One region of the Salinithrix halophila genome, then DNA from elsewhere that is predicted to be linked to it. Evidence: a T-box and tRNA genes for the amino acid it is inferred to sense, from the RefSeq annotation. Region 1 holds a T-box; the other holds one or more tRNA genes.
The links. The T-box of region 1 lies ahead of serS (serine--tRNA ligase). A T-box ahead of a tRNA ligase gene usually reads a tRNA of that ligase, here a tRNA-Ser.

Region 1 (6,973 bases):
GCTGACAAAGTCCCTTCCACACCACAAAGGTGGGCCGGTTTCCGGCGAAGCGCCTGTTGGCACCGACTACTCAGCGGAGTGCCCGGAGGCTCCAACCGTTTTGCGGCCACACACGCTTTTCCTTTGGCCGCTGGTTGGAACCGGAGGGCATGGAGCGGACAGGCTCGGCATCTGCGGGAGGAACATCGGGTGCGGAGTCGGAAATCCGGCCCCGCACCCCGCGTGGTTTGTCAGCAATCTCAAAGACACCCGAGGGGTACCTCTCCTTATCCCTGGTACTCCAATTTCTCCAACCCGCCCAGATAGGGCTGCAAGACCTTCGGGATGCGGATGCTGCCGTCTTCTTGTTGGTTATTTTCCAACAAGGCGGCTACTGTCCGCCCAATGGCCAAGCCAGAACCGTTCAGGGTGTGGACAAACTCCGGTTTAGCCCCCGGTTCCCGGCGGAAGCGGATCCCTGCACGGCGGGCCTGAAAATCTTCGAAATTGCTGCAGGAAGAGATCTCCCGATACGTATTCGAGTTGGGCATCCAAACTTCCAGGTCATATTTTTTGGCAGCGGTAAAGCCCAGATCAGCGGTGCACATCAACAGAACCCGATACGGGAGTTCCAGGAGCTGTAACACCTTTTCGGCTTCTCCCACCAGCTCTTCCAACTCCTCGTAGGATTCCTCCGGTTTCACCAGCTTGACCAGTTCAACTTTGTTAAACTGGTGCATACGGATTAAGCCTCGGGTGTCCCGGCCCGCCGATCCTGCCTCCGAACGGAAATTAGAACTGAAAGCAGCAAACTTCTTGGGCAGTTCATCACCCGGAAGGATCTCTCCCCCATGGTAATTAGTAACAGGGACTTCCGCCGTCGGGATCAAGAAGTAATCCGTCCCGCCCACCGCGAAAGAATCCTCCGCAAACTTGGGCAGCTGTCCCGTTCCGGTCATGCTTCCCCGATTGACCATATAGGGAGGAATCATTTCGGTATATCCATGTTCCTCCGTGTGCAGGTCGAGCATGAAATTCATCAGAGCGCGTTCTAACCGGGCTCCGGCCCCTTTGTAGAAAACAAAACGAGACCCGGTCACTTTGGCTGCCCGTTCAAAGTCAAGGAGATCCAGATCCTTCGCTAGATCCCAATGCGCTTTTGGAGTAAAGCTGAAGGCCTTTGGCTCCCCCCAGTGGCGGATCGGAACGTTATCTTCTTCCCTCTCACCGATGGGCACGCTTTCATGCGGGATATTCGGCAAGGTGAGCAGTACCTGATCCAACTCTTCTTCCACTTTGCGGGTTTCCCCGTCCAGCTCTTTGATCCGATCTCCCACCTGCCGCATCTCAACGATACTGTCAGCGGCATCTTCCCCCGCTTTTTTCTTTTGGGCGATTTCCTTGGAAACCGTATTGCGTCGGCTCTTCAACTGCTCCGTTTCCTTCAACAGTTCTCTTCGCCGCTCATCGAGGCGGAGAATGGAATCCAGCCCGCCAATGTCCTCTCCCCGATGAGTCAATTTCTCCCGTACCGTTTCCATCTGGTTGCGAAGCATCTTCAGATCCAACATGTCAAATCCCTCCTTTGTTCCGTCAAAGGGGTTCTGCCCATACAAAAACCCCCCATCCCAAGGGACGGAAGGTTCCGCGTTGCCACCCTCATTGACCGTAATAAATAGACGATCCTCTCTTCGGCAGGAATAACGGTTGCCAACCGGCGGCGCTTGGGCGGAAACCCGCTTATCACGCGCGGCTCCGAGAGGGATTCCCCGGGGAGACGGGACGGTTCACACCAGCCACCGCCTCTCTGCACCATCTCCACCGGGTACTTGTTCTCATCAACACCTTTGGTTCAACGATCCACTTTAGACGGTATGGGCCGATTTCGCCTCTTTCACCATCTCGACAAAATGAGCATGAAGCCGGCTGTCATCCGTTAATTCCGGATGGAAGGAAGCCCCCAGCAAATGGCCTTGGCGGACGACCACAATTCGATCATCCACTGTGCATAGGATTTCTGCCCGAGCCCCTGCCTCCGTGATTTGCGGTGCACGGATGAAGACCGCTTCAAAGTCCTCTGCTACTCCGTCGATCATGAGAGGAGCTTCGAAGCTCTCCCGCTGGCGTCCGAAGGCGTTACGCCGAACCGTAATATCCAACAGTCCCAGATGGGCGTTTTCCACGCCTTCAATCCGTTCCGCCAACAGAATGAGGCCTGCACAGGTTCCAAAGAGGGGAACCCCTCGTTGGCCCATTTCTCGGATCGGTTCCATCAGATCATATTTCCCCATCATTTTGCTGATGGTGGTGGATTCTCCACCGGGAATGACCAGGCCGTCCAGATCATTCAGCTGCTCTCGCCGTTTGACGGATACCGCTTCGACCCCGGTCGCCTCCAGCATCCGTATATGTTCGCGAACCGCCCCCTGCAGGGCGAGTACACCGACCTTCATCGGCCATTCCCTCCTCGATTACCAACCGCGGTCTTGCATCCGGTCTTTCTTTTCCAACGTAGAAATCTCAATCCCTTGCATCGCCCCACCCAAACCTTTGGAGAGTTCGGCGATCAGGGAAAAATCTTCGTAATGCGTGGTGGCTTCAACGATGGCGCGGGCAAATTTCTCCGGGTTGTCCGATTTAAAGATACCGGAACCGACAAATACGCCGTCGGAGCCCAGCTGCATCATCAGAGCTGCGTCTGCCGGGGTGGCTACCCCGCCTGCCGCGAAGTTAACTACCGGCAGTTTGCCTGTTTCGTGAATCTGGAGAAGAAGCTCAAATGGAGCCCCAATATTCTTGGCTTCCGCCATGAGTTCATCCCGGGACATGCCTTGTACCTGGCGAATCTGCCCCATCATCATACGCATGTGCTTTACCGCTTCAACGATGTTTCCGGTACCGGGCTCCCCTTTGGTCCGGATCATCGACGCTCCTTCACCGATCCGGCGAAGGGCTTCCCCTAGATCACGAGCTCCGCATACAAAGGGTACGGTAAAAGCACTCTTATCGATATGGTATTTATCGTCAGCCGGGGTAAGGACTTCGCTTTCGTCGATATAGTCGACACCCATGGACTCCAGGAGACGGGCTTCCACAAAGTGGCCGATCCGTGCTTTGGCCATGACCGGAATGGTAACAGCACTCATCACTTCTTCAACCACCGTCGGGTCGGCCATGCGGGCAACTCCACCGGCGGCTCGGATATCGGCCGGTACCCGTTCCAGCGCCATAACTGCAACTGCCCCGGCCTCTTCTGCGATCTTCGCCTGTTCAGCATTCACGACGTCCATGATCACGCCGCCTTTTTGCATCTCTGCCATTCCCCGTTTTACACGGTCCGTACCAGTCTCAAACATGTTATCTCGGCTCATCCCACGTCACCTTCCTAGTTTTCCCGGAATCCCAATCTTGATAAGACTCATTGTAACCAAAGAGAGACGGGTTGACAACACACCCGCACGTCAGGCCTTTCAGAACCATCCGGTTACGGATCGAAACAGGCTCGTTAGCCATCCCGCTTTATCGACATCTTTCTGGACAATCAGCCGGACTGGTTTCAACCCGGGGATCTCTTCTCCATCATACAAAATCTTGGCTTTTCCCACCACTGTCCCCGCCTTGAGGGGGGCTTTCAAATCACTGGGAAATTCCACCTTATAACGATACTTCCCTGCGTCTGCCCGGATGATGGGCAGGGTGAGGCTCCTTTCAGCAACCACGGGTACCTCAGTTTCCGCTCCGTGTTTAACCGGAACCTTTCGATGGCCAGGAATCGGTACCCTGGACTCAATCATTTTTTTTCTTTCGTAATGGTCGAAGCCATAATCCAGTAGTTTTTGGGTCTCAGTGAAGCGTTTGACTTTGGAGTTTGTGCCCATCACCACGGATACCAATCGCATACCATGCCGCTTGGCGCTACCGGAAAAGCCGTAGCCCGCTTCCCGGGTATAGCCGGTTTTGAAGCCATCCAATCCCCGGTATGCGCGGGAAAGGCCAGGCAACATCCTATTCCAGTTGATCAGTTTTCTCTCGTCCTTCTCCCCAGAGCGAAAGGTATAGTGCGAAAGGGAGACTGTCTCAATCACCTCGGGATAGTCTGTCAGGATTCGGCGGGTGAGCTGGGCGATATCCTCCGCAGACATCTGATGTTTCCCCTTCACGTCCGGGTAATCCGGGTAACTTCTTCGAGGTAGACCCGTGCAGTTGGTGAAATGCGTATGAATCAAGCCTAGCTCTGCTGCTTTCCGGTTCATCAGGTCGACAAAAGCGGTTTCGCTTCCCGCAATGTGCTCAGTTAGAGCAACGGCGGCATCATTGGCCGAATAAACAGCCATGGCTGTGAATAGCTCCCTGATGGTCCGTTCTTCCCCCGTTTTAAGGAATACTTGGGCCTCCCCAATCCTTGCAGCGTTTTTGCTTACCCGGACCTTTTCCTTCCAAGACACCTTATTCTGTTTGATACGTTCCAGGATCAGATATTCTGTCATAATCTTCGTCATACTGGCCGGAGCGTAGGGCTTCCCGGAATGATGCTCCGCCAGGACGAGGCCCGAATCCATCTCCAAGAGAATATAGGAGCGGGCTTCCACCTTGACGGGTACGGTGGAAGCCGCCTCCGCCATCTCTGTGGGTACAAACCATCCAAAAAAAAGACAAAAGCAACAACACAGGATGACGGATTTTTTCACTTTCCCGAACAACTAAATACCATCCCCGTTCATCTCATAAAATCTGAATAGAAAAAAATGCCGAATCCCGCAATAATCAGTTTACAAGAATAAAAGGGAATGGTAAACGAAAAAGCGGACACGAGTCGACTTCCTGGCGAAAAAAAAGCGATACCGTTTTACTGGCATCGCCTTGCAAAGGCTTGTTAAAAGTTATAATTGGGTGCTTCCTTGGTAATCTGGATATCATGGGGGTGGCTTTCCCGCAAAGAAGCGTTGGTGATCCGGGTGAAGCGCGAATGATTCTTCAGTTCATCGAGGTTCCGGGTTCCACAGTAGCCCATACCGGCCCGTAACCCGCCCATCAGTTGATAGATGGTGTCGGCAAGGGGACCTTTGTAGGGAACACGACCCTCGATGCCTTCGGGCACCAGTTTCTGCTCGTTTTCCTGAAAATAACGATCCTTACTTCCGGCTTTCATCGCACCGATGGAGCCCATTCCCCGGTACACTTTGAACTGGCGGCCCTGGTAAATTTCCGTCTCGCCGGGAGACTCTTCAGTCCCGGCAAAGATGCTACCCATCATGACAGCGTCAGCCCCGGCGGCCAGCGCCTTCACAATATCGCCGGAGAATCGGATCCCGCCGTCAGCGATAATCGGGACGTTGTATTGCCTGGCAACGCTGGCACAGTCATACACTGCCGTGATTTGAGGAACACCGATCCCGGCGACGACGCGGGTTGTACAGATGGAACCCGGTCCGATTCCCACTTTGACGACACTCGCCCCAGCTTCGATCAGGTCGCGAGTCCCCTCACCCGTGGCCACGTTGCCAGCGATGATAAGAAGCTCCGGATATTCCTTACGCAGTTGGGCAACGGCTTCCAATACGCCCCTGGAGTGACCGTGGGCGGTATCGACGACCAAGACGTCTACTTCCGCTTCCACGAGAGCAGCAGCCCGCTGCATCGTATCCTTGGAAACGCCTACTGCGGCTCCAGCGAGGAGGCGGCCTTGAGCATCCTTGGCAGCATGGGGGAACAGCGTGGCCTTTTCGATATCTTTGATCGTGATAAGCCCTTTTAGGATGCCATCCCCGTCCACTAAGGGGAGTTTCTCAATCTTATGGCGTTGCAGAATCCCTTCAGCATCCTGCATGGTTGTCCCCACCGGAGCGGTAACCAGGTTGTCTCGAGTCATGACGTCCCGAATCGGAATGGAATAATCGTGAACAAAACGCAGATCCCGGTTGGTTAAGATGCCGACCAGTTTTTTATCCTGATCCACGATTGGAACACCGGAGATACGGTACTTGGCCATCAGCGCTTCAGCATCGTATACCTTATGGTCTGGGTGAAGATAGAAGGGGTTGGTGATGACCCCGCTCTCTGACCGTTTCACCCGATCCACTTCTTCGGCCTGTTCATGGATTTCCATGCTTTTGTGTATGATTCCGATTCCGCCCTGACGAGCCATGGCAATTGCCATCGGAGCCTCAGTCACAGTATCCATCCCAGCACTCAAAAGCGGTGTATACAAATGAACTGTCTCCGACAACCGGGTGGATATGTCCGTATCCCGGGGGAGAATCTCCGACCGCGCAGGCAGCAGGAGCACATCGTCAAACGTCAGACCTTCTTTGGAAAATTTATCTTCCCACATTGGACTCTCCAATCCCCTTTTCCCTTGAGATCCGTAGCCTTGCCACGAAGGTTTTCGCAAAGTTTATCAGACGGCCTAATGCCTGTCAAGTCGCGCTATTGCTGGCATATGGGCCCTTTTGTTTTTCGGAAAAAAGTCCGTTTTCTAACATGGAATTGACCACCACCGACTTAGTACAAGGAAAACCCATATTTACTATGACCGATCTCCCATCGGCTCATCCATTTCCCCCAGGGGAAGGATATCTATCCCCTTAACCGATCCTTTCCTGCCTCCTTCAACCATTTTAAGGAAACAAAAGTGAACTTTGCTTTTGAAAAGCCTGATCCATCCGAAGTTATCCCCTTTATCCACAGGTTATCCACAGGCGATCTCCACACTGTCCAGGAAAAGAGACATCCTCATAATCGGGCAGCTTGTCAACCACAATAGAACATAGGCGCCACCTTGGGATAGCGGAGGGGAGGGAACAGGATGGAGACGGGAACGGTCCGCCGGATCCCCTGCGAATCACCGGAACAAAAAATGTGGAACTTATATTTGCTCCTGGAAAACGAGACAACGGCCAAACGGTTCCTCACGGAAAAATACCGAAGAAACGGCGTGGAACACCCGGAACGGGCCGCGTTCCGTGCCTCTCATGCCCTCATCTCCCATGTGCGT
Region 2 (6,973 bases), on a different contig from region 1:
CGGTATTTTCGAATCGGATAAATGCGTTTAATCTCGGGTAAAGCAGCTAATTTTTCTACTTCTTCCCCTTTTAAGCGGACGGACATTCCCGCAAAAACGGTATCGTAGGTTTCTTTTACCTGAAGTTGAGGAGCGACTTCCTTTAAGTCCGAAGTGAGTGTTTGTTGCTCCTGCTGTAATTCTTTCCGATATTGATTTGCGTTTTGTCTGGGTAGTTCCTCAGATTTAGCCAACTTCTGAAAAGCAGCCGTCGGAGCACTGTTCATCTCCACCAGTACAGAAACGCGCTTTCCCGATTGAACGGGCACCCCGGGAGCCAGTTTGTGTTTTTGGAATTCACGCAATTTCGCATTCAAAAATCCTTCTGAAGGAGATGCTTGAGCAGGGGACGAGGAATTCAATCCCAAACCGGATAATAAAAGCGTGGTACATACAACCACAGGCCATACTTTTTTCACGGGTAAACCTCCTTATGTAGATGATTGCAGATATATAGGAAACTTTTGTGAACGCGTTTGACATCCCTACCCTTCCTAGATTCGTTAAATGACTTCTATTCCGTTTTTATATTATACCATTTTTTAACGAAATTTGATCAGAGAGTGATCATTGTCGTAAAAAGGTAATTTTATTTTTTATAGAAGAAATTGAGCGTGTGAATTGGTAAATGATTGGGAGGTCGAACGCATTCCGGCTTAAGCATGACACAAGATTCGAATAAGAATCGATTTTCCTTACGAAGACCTTACCTATTTGTAATTCTCGCAATGGACAGAAATCGACGGTGACCGGTTCGTTCTTCCTTTAATTCCTCCCTACGCCTCGACAGCCTTAAGAGCGGGTGCTATCCTTAACATAACTTTACGGCTGGGAAAAGGGGGGCGTCCATTTGCGGAAGACTCGATTGGATAACGTACCGATCTCGGAGGCTCGGGAACGGTTACTCGCCGCCGCCTCTCTGGTTCCCGATGTAGAAGAGGTGTCGGTCACCCGCTCTACGGGATGGATGACGGCAGAACCGGTCTTCGCCCGCTTTTCGATGCCAGCCTATCCCGCTGCAGCTATGGATGGGATCGCCGTGAAGGCTGTCTTGACAGAACGTGCCTCTTCAGAGTCCCCGATCCTGTTGATGGAAGGGCGGGACTTTGACTATATCAATACTGGCGACCCGCTCCCAGCGAACCGGGACGCTGTCATCATGATCGAGCACGTGCGTGAGCGAGAAGAGGGTTTGGCGGAAGTTCGCACAGCAATTCCCCCTTGGAAGCATGTGCGGCAGGCGGGAGAGGATGTGGCCGCAGGAGAAATGATCATCCCTGCTCGTCACCGGATTCGTCCCGTCGATATAGGAGCGATGCTGGCCGGCGGTAGGACGCAGGTAAAGGTATTGAAAAAACCTCGTGGGGCGATCATTCCGACGGGATCGGAAATGGTCACTCCCGGTACTTTGCCAAAGCGGGGACAAATTATTGAGTTTAACGGGGCGGTTTTTGCCTCTTATTTGGAAGAATGGGGGGCCGAAGCGGTGAACCGAGGAATCGTCCCCGACGATCCGGAAGCGATTCGGCAGGCGGTGCTCGACTCGGTAGCGGATTGTGACTTCGTCATTCTGAATGCAGGCTCCTCTGCGGGTACCAGGGATTATACCTATCAGGTACTGTCGGAATTGGGAGATGTCCTGCTGCATGGAGTGGCTGCTCGTCCGGGGAAACCGGTGGTCTTGGCCGTAGTTAAGGGGAAGCCGGTCCTTGGACTTCCCGGGTATCCGGTGTCCGCTTACCACTCCCTTGACTGGTTTGCCCGTCCTTTGATCCAAACCTGGTATGGGGAAAGGGAAGGAGAGGGTCGTCGATTGACGGTGCGCCTATCCCGTTCCATCTCCGGGAAGCTGGGAGCGGAGGATTTTATCCGGCTGGGCGTTATCTATAAGGAAGGAGAATTTTGGGCTTTTCCCCTTCAACGAGGGGCGGGAGTAACGATGTCTCTGGTGAAAGCCGATGCTCTCCTACGCATTCCTTCCCAAGAATCCGGTTGGGAAGCGGGTGAGCGGGTAGAAGTGGAGGGGCTTCGTTCCCCATCGGAAATAGCACGCACCTTGTGGTTGGCTGGGGAGGATGACCCCCTGTTGGATCGGTTGGCTTCTCTTTTTCAACAGCAACACCCGGGCTGGTCCTTACGGCGGTTATCCGGGAACGGCGATAATCGCTCTGGCGGCGATTGGCACGGGTTAGTAGGCGTTGCGGATAGGATGCGGGAAACTTTCGATCCGGCAGGAGGAGTTTTCTTTCGCTTGGTGGAACGGGAGTGGGGCTGGCTAACGATGCCGGAAAATCGGGGAAGGATATTCGGGGGGAAGGGTATTCCCAAGGCAGACCTTGGTCTCATTCGTCCGGCTGCTGGGAGCGGATTGGATGACGGGTTGGATAGGAAGTACCGAGAGGCAGAGGAGCTACTGGAGGGGCGATTGCGGAGAGAGCCGACTCTCCTGAAGGCGGCGGCAGCCGTGGCCTCAGGAACTGCTGACGTGGCTGTTGGAACCCGGACGGCGGCGCACCCATTTGGCCTTTCCTTTATCCCCGCTGGAATCCTCCCCCTGGATTTGTGGCTTCCAAACGCCACCTTGAAAACGGAGGGAGGAGGGAGGCTCCTTTCCACCCTTCGATCCCGAGCTTTCCAGCAGGCGGCGGAGGAACTGCCTGGTTATAGCACTCGGTCGACGGGAGAAAAATTGGAACAATCAAACGAAGGGGTGGTCTCATGGGACAACCAGAACCAGTGACAGACCGATTGGGACGACCGCTCCGAGATCTGAGGGTATCCATCACTGACCGTTGCAATTTTCGCTGTCGGTACTGTATGCCAGCAGAGGTTTTCGGACCTGATTATCCCTTTTTACCCCGCAAAGAATTGCTTACCTTTGAAGAGATCACACGACTCGTTCGCCTGTTTTCGGGCTTCGGTGTGGAAAAAATCCGTCTGACTGGAGGGGAACCTCTTCTCCGCAAGGATCTTCCCCAACTGGTTCGGATGATTAAAGGGGTGCCGGGGATCCGTGATGTGGCCCTGACCACCAACGCCTCTCTGCTGGAAAAGCAGGCGGAAGCACTTCGGGATGCGGGCCTGGATCGAATCAATGTCAGCCTCGATGCCTTGGACGAAACCGTCTTTGCCGAGATGACCGGGAGGCGATCCGCCGTCGACCGTGTCCTTTCGGGAATCGAGGCTGCCGCCCGGGTTGGCTTGGTGGTTAAAGTGAATATGGTTGTCCAGAAAGGGGTCAATGAAAGTCAGATCTTGCCCATGGCCCGTTTTTTCCGGGATAAAGCCCACATCCTTCGCTTTATTGAATACATGGATGTAGGGAATAGCAACGGGTGGGATCTTTCCCAGGTGGTTTCCAAACAGGAAATCGTGAACCGTATTCATCGGGAGATGCCTCTTGTACCCGTTGATCCCAATTACTTCGGTGAAGTGGCATCCCGTTATCGTTACGAGGGAAGCGATCAGGAAATCGGCGTCATCTCCTCGGTAACGGATACCTTTTGCGGTAGCTGCACCCGGGCCCGCCTGTCGGCGGACGGTCGGCTGTATACCTGCCTGTTCGCTTCAGAGGGGACCGATCTGCGAGGCCCTTTGCGGGAAGCGGAAACCGATGAACAGTTGGCGAATCACATTCGAAACATTTGGCGGGACCGGCAGGACCGTTACTCGGAAGAACGCCTCGCCGATACCCCGACCGCGCCTCGCAAGAAAGTAGAAATGTCTTATATCGGGGGTTGAAAAGAGGATGAACCAGGAAAATCCGTTTACCCATATCAATGATCAAGGACGAGCCCGCATGGTCGATGTGAGCGGAAAAGCCGTCACCCGGCGGACAGCGACAGCCAGAGCCGTCATCCGTATGCAACCACAAACCCTGACGGCGATCCGGGAAGGGAGCGTAAGTAAGGGGGATGTACTGGCGGTAGCCCAGGTGGCGGGGATCATGGCTGCCAAGAAAACGCCGGAACTGATTCCCATGTGTCATCCGATTCCGATCCGGGGAGCCGATATCATTTTTTCCTATGAAGGGGTGGAGCGACTGGTGGTTGAGGCGACAGTAAAGACGGACAACGTAACCGGCGTCGAGATGGAAGCCCTGACAGCCGCTTCCGTGACCGCTCTCACCATTTACGATATGTGTAAGTCCTTGGATAAAGGGATGACGGTGGAAGAGACAAGCCTTCTATCCAAAACCGGGGGCAAGAGCGGCGATTATCAACGGGAGGAAAGATGAGCATGTGGCGCGTTGGTATCTTAACCGCCAGTGACAAAGGCTACCGGGGTGAACGGGAAGACCGGAGCGGCAGGGAAATTGCTACCCTGGTTACGCGTATCGGCGGGGAACGTATCGTCCATGAGGTGATCCCCGACGAGTGGGCAGTGATCCGCCGCACCCTGATCCGTATGTGTGATCAGGAACAGGTGGATCTCATCCTCACCACGGGTGGCACGGGGTTTGCTCCCCGGGATGTTACACCAGAAGCCACCCGTTCCGTCATCGAGCGGGAGGTGCCGGGAATTCCCGAGGCGATGCGACTCGCCTCATTGGAAAAAACGAAGTTCGCTGTCCTCTCCCGCTCGGTGGCAGGAATTCGAGGCTCTACGCTGATCATCAATCTGCCGGGAAGTCCCAAAGCAGTACGTGAGTGCCTAGAGGCGATCCTCGATGTGCTTCCTCATGCCTTGGAAATATTGACTGAAAGATTCGGTGATCACGATTAACCGGGGCTGGATCTATCAACGGCGGATTAGAGGGTCGATGGAAAGGAGAATTTGATGGGAAACTGGCGTGTGAAGGTAGTGGGAGCGGTGGAGTCTCCCTATGAATTGACAGAGGAAATCGCCAACCGAATGAATGATGGGTCCGTCCGTCCCGAGGAACGGGTACCAGGAGTGGACGGGAAGGCGGTCAGCTTAAAAGCCGTTCTAGGGTATGCTGTGCTTACCCGCGGTGCAACCCATGTACGCTTTATCGCTGCGGACGAATTTCAGGCGGATATTCCCCTGAAGGAATTGGAGCAAGCTTTTTTCCTTTATCAGCGTCAGGAGGGACGCCCTCTTGAACGAGGAGGACCCCTCCGTCTCTACGTTCCTGACGGGAGCAGTAACTGCCTCAATGTCAAATCCGTCACCGAGGTGCAAGTGGTCGCACGGGAGAAGGAAGATGCAGACCGGTCGGCATCTTTCGGCTTCAGACAAACCCTTTCGCCGGATACTCTTCGTCTGAAGCACCGTTGAAGGGCCATGGAGACATATAGGCTCGACGACCACAAAGGATTCTACAGGACATCGGTTCCCTTTCATACAGTCTTCGATCAGCCCTTTTGAGCAGGAGAATATCAGGCGATTTTTTCTCGAAAAAACCGTTGACGTCTTCATCAGATGTATGCTACTCTGTTAAAGCGCCTTGAGGGACGGGCCTCATATGAAATGCGGCGGTTAAGAGGTTAAAAAAACTCTTGCTTTTTCTCCTCTCATCCGTTATAATGAATCATGTCGCTTTCAAGTGGTCCTCCGTAGCTCAATGGTAGAGCGTCCGGCTGTTAACCGGTAGGTTGCAGGTTCGAGTCCTGCCGGAGGAGCCAATGAGGAGAGATACTCAAGAGGCCGAAGAGGACGGTTTGCTAAACCGTTAGGGGGCTCTATGGCCCCGCGCGGGTTCGAATCCCGCTCTCTCCGCCATATTTGTTCCACAAGCGCTTTAGACACAAGGCCCGTTGGTGAAGCGGTTAACACACCAGCCTTTCACGCTGGCATTCAGGGGTTCGAATCCCCTACGGGTCACCAGGTATCGGACGGTTAGCTCAGGGGGAGAGCACCTGCTTCACACGCAGGGGGTCGGCGGTTCAATCCCGTCACCGTCCACCATACGCGGAGCTGTGGTGAAGTTGGAGTTCACGCCGGCCTGTCACGCCGGAGGTCGCGGGTTCGAGTCCCGTCAGCTCCGCCATTATTATGGCGGCCATGGCGAAGTGGTTAACGCACCGGATTGTGGCTCCGGCATTCGTGGGTTCGATTCCCACTGGTCGCCCCAATTTTTTATTAAAGCACCCTTATCCTTCTATCCTATTGAAGTGATGGGGCGTAGCCAAGCGGTAAGGCAACGGACTTTGACTCCGTGATGCGTAGGTTCGATCCCTACCGCCCCAGCCAACCGTGAGCCATTAGCTCAGTTGGTAGAGCACCTGACTTTTAATCAGGGTGTCGCAGGTTCGAGCCCTGCATGGCTCACCAATATAGAACGTACGCGGCAAACCAATCCGACAGGATGGTTTGCCGCTTTTAGTATGTGCAGATATGTCGGTTCCTACTCACGAAAACAAATTCATCTGACAAGAGAAGCCGGGAGAAACAACTGGCTTTGGTTTGAAGATGGGCCCGGGGGTTTGTGCCGGGATATTTTTGAGATTGGCTGTTAAATTTAATAGAAAAAGACAGCTATAAAGAGCAATCATACAGAATATCGGTAAAGGTTTGGAAAAACAGCGAAAGGGAACCTCGACAAATATACCAAAAAACGTATAAGTTACAAGGAGTTCTTTTTTATGAGCAAAAAAGAAATGGGGGACCCCCATGGGCTGTCTTTTTAAGATGATAGCGGCTGTTACCTTCATGACCTTGGTGATCGCCTCAGTACTGGGGATTTAAGGGTTTCAGGCCAGGGAGGATCACATCGTTAAGACGGATTGTTAGAATCTTTTCAGCAGTAGGGATGAAAACCCTGAGGGAGGTAAGTAATGAGTGGATACAAGTTCGTTAAAATAATAGGTATCCTTATTGGCCTTTTTGTTCTCTTCACGCTCGTGTCGTTGGTTACGTTTGATTGGCTCATGGCCCATCTACAACCTGACTAATTGGATGAACACCCATTCTCGGCCTAACGGTCGGGGATTTTTGTTTTCATGACTGGACATGATTACAAACGGGGTTT

Region 2: it has a tRNA-Ser gene. The T-box ahead of serS (serine--tRNA ligase) is inferred to sense a tRNA for this amino acid. The anticodon was not compared.

Annotation. Positions count from the first base shown of each region.
Region 1 covers NZ_JBHSAP010000015.1:23,404-30,376, forward strand. The annotation lists gene serS (serine--tRNA ligase) at 267-1,550, opposite strand; T-box leader at 1,608-1,830, opposite strand; gene pdxT (pyridoxal 5'-phosphate synthase glutaminase subunit PdxT) at 1,845-2,432, opposite strand; gene pdxS (pyridoxal 5'-phosphate synthase lyase subunit PdxS) at 2,451-3,335, opposite strand; gene ACFOUO_RS10380 (D-alanyl-D-alanine carboxypeptidase family protein) at 3,450-4,679, opposite strand; gene guaB (IMP dehydrogenase) at 4,853-6,310, opposite strand; gene ACFOUO_RS10390 (YaaC family protein) at 6,785-6,973, shown strand, end outside.
Region 2 covers NZ_JBHSAP010000003.1:39,758-46,730, reverse strand. The annotation lists gene ACFOUO_RS00580 (S8 family serine peptidase) at 1-458, opposite strand, end outside; gene ACFOUO_RS00575 (molybdopterin-binding protein) at 890-2,779, shown strand; gene moaA (GTP 3',8-cyclase MoaA) at 2,758-3,780, shown strand; gene moaC (cyclic pyranopterin monophosphate synthase MoaC) at 3,788-4,276, shown strand; gene mog (molybdopterin adenylyltransferase) at 4,279-4,764, shown strand; gene ACFOUO_RS00555 (molybdopterin-dependent oxidoreductase) at 4,819-5,280, shown strand; tRNA gene ACFOUO_RS00550 (tRNA-Asn) at 5,553-5,627, shown strand; tRNA gene ACFOUO_RS00545 (tRNA-Ser) at 5,632-5,724, shown strand; tRNA gene ACFOUO_RS00540 (tRNA-Glu) at 5,754-5,829, shown strand; tRNA gene ACFOUO_RS00535 (tRNA-Val) at 5,836-5,910, shown strand; tRNA gene ACFOUO_RS00530 (tRNA-Asp) at 5,916-5,992, shown strand; tRNA gene ACFOUO_RS00525 (tRNA-His) at 6,001-6,076, shown strand; tRNA gene ACFOUO_RS00520 (tRNA-Gln) at 6,121-6,195, shown strand; tRNA gene ACFOUO_RS00515 (tRNA-Lys) at 6,201-6,276, shown strand.